2 regions of the Aneurinibacillus uraniidurans genome follow, and region 2 is predicted to be linked to the other one. Evidence: predicted binding sites of a transcription regulator. Region 2 holds the regulator's gene; the other holds the start of a gene.
The links. Region 2 encodes NrdR, which represses ribonucleotide reductase genes. Its sites were predicted from a motif close to AACACNATATATNGTGTT; they were not measured.
Positions count from the first base shown of each region.

Region 1: a site for NrdR is predicted at 1,393-1,410, ahead of PO771_RS05700 (adenosylcobalamin-dependent ribonucleoside-diphosphate reductase). Genes of this name have one in related genera too.

Region 1 is NZ_CP116902.1:1,127,278-1,129,755, reverse strand. It holds gene PO771_RS05700 (adenosylcobalamin-dependent ribonucleoside-diphosphate reductase) at 1-1,294, opposite strand, end outside; gene PO771_RS05695 (lipoate--protein ligase family protein) at 1,505-2,323, opposite strand; gene PO771_RS05690 (TraR/DksA C4-type zinc finger protein) at 2,433-2,478, opposite strand, start outside.
Region 2 is NZ_CP116902.1:3,087,920-3,090,397, forward strand. It holds gene PO771_RS15455 (MBL fold metallo-hydrolase RNA specificity domain-containing protein) at 1-1,051, opposite strand, end outside; gene nrdR (transcriptional regulator NrdR) at 1,098-1,565, opposite strand; gene PO771_RS15465 (glyceraldehyde-3-phosphate dehydrogenase) at 1,684-2,478, opposite strand, start outside.

The DNA.
Region 1 (2,478 bases), 1.9 Mb from region 2:
CTGCAAGGCCCATCGTACCAAGACCTACGCGACGTTCGTTTTTCTGATTCGCTTTGTTTTCTTCGAAATGATACGGTGTTGCATCGACCACGTTATCGAGGAAGCGAACGGAATAACGAACTGCTGTAGATAGGCTGTCCCAATCAACTTCGCCATCTTTAGCGAATTTTGATAGATTAATAGCAGAAAGGTTGCATACGCCCCATCCTGGCAAACCTTGCTCCCCACACGGATTCGTACAAATAATCGGGTTGAAATACCAGCTGTTCGACATCTGGTTGTAGTATTCCATGAATACGATACCTGGTTCAGCAGACTTCCATGCCGATTCAATAATCATGTGCCACACATCGCGCGCGCGAACCGTTTTGTATACGCGCACTTCTTTACCGAGTGACAGCCATTTATCCAGGTTTCCATCCCATACTTCGTCGTATTCCGGGTCTGTCGTATCCGGGAATTTCAGTTCCCATTCCAGGTCTTCTTTTACAGCCTTCATAAAACCATTACTTATTGCTACTGACAGGTTGGCATTTGTAATCATGCCCATGTTTTGTTTAACGGTAATGAACTCCAGCAGGTCAGGGTGCCAGTCGTTCATAATTAGCATCAATGCTCCCCTGCGGCTCCCACCTTGCTCAATTAATCCGGTCGTATGACTAAACAGTCCACCCCATGACACCGAACCACTTGACGATCCGTTCACGCCTTTTACTTGCGCACGGCGCGGGCGAAGACTTGAAAGGTTGATTCCAACCCCACCGCCTCGGGACATGATCTCTGTCATTTGACCGAGCGTTTCCATAATGCCGCCCCGGCTGTCATGCGGAGAAGGGATTACATAGCAGTTATACAGTGTCAATTCATCATTGGCACCCGCTCCAGCTGCAATCCGTCCGCCCGGCACAAGCTTCCAGTCATCCAATAGACTACGGAATTTCTCCTGCCATTCCTGCTGCTTCTCAGGTGTTGTCTCTACTGATGCAATCGTTTTTGCCAGGCGATCCCACATCTCTTCCGGTGTTTGTTCTAGCGTGCGGAGTGCTTTATCGGCATTCGATGTCACCATCTCACCGTTCCGCAGCTCAACCTCGAGCTCACTACCTGTCCGTTTTGTTACAATCCCGACTTCTTTCTTCGGAAACTTCGGATCGTCATGCGTTAGAACAAGAACCGTATCGCCTTCCTGAATGTGGTCTGGATCTGTATCTTTCAGAGCATACCGATCAAGGAAAATTTTCTCGCTTAAACCTTCAAGCCTCATTTTTCCTTGTGATTCAGTTACTGCCTCCATTTTTCACCCTCCAGTTATACTATGTACCAATTGACCGTAAGGCGGCCTGTCTGATACAGTTAATCAATGTCTTATTAGTCTACCCTAGCGTTGGATGCACGTCAATATATTGTATGTACTTAAAATTTTAAACACAATATATAGATAATTCCTCATTTGCCATCATAATAATCAAGACAAAAACGACCGAAACACGGTCGTCTCCTTTTTCTACCGTCTAAAATTCCACTCGTCATTCCCATACTTTTCATAAGCAAGTTGCTCGGCTAGCTCCCACTCTTCCTGCGTTAAAACATCGTCTATTAGTTCAACTGCAAATCCGCGTGCAAACCCTTCTCGAAATGCCGGCTTTACCTCTGCAAGCGTGACAGGTTGCTTGCGCAGTTCATTAATGGCAACCGCCTTTTCATAGAAGCTTTTTAACAATCGATCCCGCACTCGCTCATTCGGAAATCGTATAATGTCAAACAAAAGTTCTGCATCCATATCCAGCAAAATCGAGCCGTGCTGTAAAATCACGCCCTTCTGCCTCGTTTGGGCACTTCCTGCTACTTTACGTCCTTCTACAACAAGCTCGTATGAGGACGGTACATCGAAGCAAGCAGCAGATGATGGTTCTGCGAATTTCGCCGCCTCTGGATTCATCAAGTCTGCCTGCATACCAAGCAGACGAAATCCTTCTAACAATCCCTGGCTAATGATGCGATACGCATCCGTGACGCCAGATGGCATAAGCGGATGGTGCTCAGATACGACCACACTATACGTCAGCTCTTTATCGTGCAGTACCGTTCGCCCACCTGTTGCCCTGCGCACAAATCCAAGTCCACGCTCCTGCACACGAGCAAGATCAATTTCTTTTTCAGCCTTCTGGAAATAACCAATGGATACCGTCGCCGGATTCCAATCATAAAAACGAACGGAAGGACGGGTCAGCCCCTTACTATGTATCGTCAAAACCGCTTCATCAATCGCCATATTGATGGCTGGAGAATTTGTGCCGGTATCAAGAAAACGCCACTGTTCCATACTGACTCTCCTTTCATCCAACTTACTTTTGTATTGTACCATATATTCTTCTCTATATTTAGACTACCCAAAAACCCCGACTCAAAGGAATCGGGGTTTTTGGCTTTCCCTATCTTCTCTCTACGCTGCGCTCATGCGCTTCGCCACCGATTTCA
Region 2 (2,478 bases):
TAATGCGACCTGCTTCACACATGCCACTCGATGAGATAATCATCGCGCCGCTCGTTACCCGGTTTAGACGCTGCGACTCTTCTCTAGTCTCAACAAATACAAGCCCCGGAAGTGCAAGTGGGTCCATCCCCCGCCGAATGTATTCCTGACTTTCTTCATCAAATACATCCTCATGATGGCGGAATACACGCGTCGCTTCGATCGCAAGCGGACTGTCGATAAACACAGGCATTGGTTTAATTGTACCATGCTCCAATAACTCCGTAAGTTCGTAAATAATCTCCTGCGTCCGTCCTACAGAGAAGGAAGGAATAATGATGGTCCCCCCTTCCTCCTGAACACGCTGTACAATGCTGCCAAGCTTTTGTCTACGATCCGTAGTGTGATCATGCAAACGATCTCCATACGTAGATTCAATAAACACATAATCCGCTTCTGCAATCCACGCTGGATCTTTCACAATCGCCTGGCCTCGACTGCCGAGATCACCGGAAAACACAACCTTACACGTTTTCCCCTCTTCTATCTCAACCCACAGCTCAATGATAGCCGAACCAAGAACATGCCCGGCATCTTGCAGGCGCACCTGCACGCCTGGCACAACCTCATACATTTCATCATAACCAATCCCCAAAAAGCGCGACAGAGCGCGTCGTCCATCTTCTTCTGTATAAAGCGGCCCAATACGACGTGCAGTCTTTGCCCCTTTCTTCTTACGGTTACGTCGCTCTGCTTCCACCTCCTGAATGTGACCGCTATCAGGTAACAAAATGGAGCACAGCTCAGCCGTAGAGTGCGTACAAATTACCTGCCCGCGAAACCCATCCCGGCACAGCTTCGGAATTAACCCGCTATGGTCGATATGTGCATGCGTCAGCACGACAGCATCGATCTCATCTATGGCAAACGCAAATGGCTCTCGATTTCGTTCCTCAATCTCTCCACTTCCCTGAAACATCCCGCAGTCAATTAAGATACGAGATTCACCTGCTGTAAGCAAGTAACATGAACCGGTTACGGTACCGGCTCCCCCTAAACACTGTATGTTCATCCTCATCCCTGTCCTGTTCTAAAGAATGACCCTGCACGCGGCAGGGTCATTCTTTCTTTTTGTTATGTTTAAGCAAGTCTTCTAATTCCTTCACAAAAACATTAATATCTTTGAACTGCCGATATACAGATGCAAAGCGGACATATGCCACCTCATCGACTTCATACAGCGCACTCATGACCAGCTCGCCTACATCCTTACTGTGGACTTCCGCCTGGCCGCAGTTGCGCAATTCCCGCTCGATTCGATCGACAATTCCTTCAAGCGTCTCAAGCGGAACCGGGCGCTTCTCGCAAGCGCGAATCATCCCACGCAAAATTTTATCCCGGCTAAATTCTTCCCGCACCCCGTCCTTTTTGATGACAAGAAGCGGTGTTTCTTCAACGACTTCAAACGTCGTAAAACGGCGCTGACACTCTTCGCACTCCCGGCGCCTGCGAATCGATTTGTTATCATTTACAGGACGTGAGTCGAGTACCCGCGTTCCGTTATGCATACAGTACGGACATCGCATGTCATCAACCCCAATATCATGGTACTTTCCCATTAGTTTGTCCTAGAAATTTGCTTACGTCAAGTGTGTACCAAAAGAAAAGGGAGCCAGATTGGCTCCCTTTGTTACAACTATATGCTTACACAGTCACTTCTTCTTTTTTTTTCGCATTTGCAGCAGCTGATACGTGCTTAGCAAGGTCGAGAACACGGCAAGAATAGCCCCACTCGTTGTCATACCATGCCAGAACTTTTACCTGGCGAGTTCCCATTACCATCGTAGACAGACCATCTACAATCGAAGAGTTCTCATTTCCGTTGAAATCAGCCGATACGAGCGGCTCATCTGTGTAGCCAAGAATGCCTGTCATGCTGCCTTCGCTTGCTTCACGAAGCACACGATTTACCTCTTCTACCGTTACGTCTTTCTTCACGTTCACTACAAGATCGACAACGGATACGTTCGGCGTTGGCACGCGGAGCGAGAAGCCATTCAGCTTGCCTTGCAGTTGCGGAAGTACGAGACCAACCGCACGTGCTGCCCCTGTAGAAGTCGGGATGATTGCCTGTCCGCACGCACGAGCACGACGCAGGTCTTTATGTGGATTATCAAGGTTTTTCTGATCGTTTGTGTAAGAGTGAATCGTTGTCATCATACCAGATTCAATGCCAAACGCTTGATCAAGAACTTTAGCTACTGGAGCCAGGCAGTTCGTTGTGCACGATGCATTGGATACAATTGTGTGCTTCTCATAGTCATACACATCTTGGTTTACACCCATTACGATTGTCGCTTCGACTTCTTTACCTGGAGCTGTAATAACAACTTTTTTCGCACCAGCTTGAATATGTTTGCCTGCGCCTTCCATATCCTTGAACTTACCTGTCGCTTCGATTACGATTTCAACATCAAGCTCTTTCCAAGGAAGATTCGC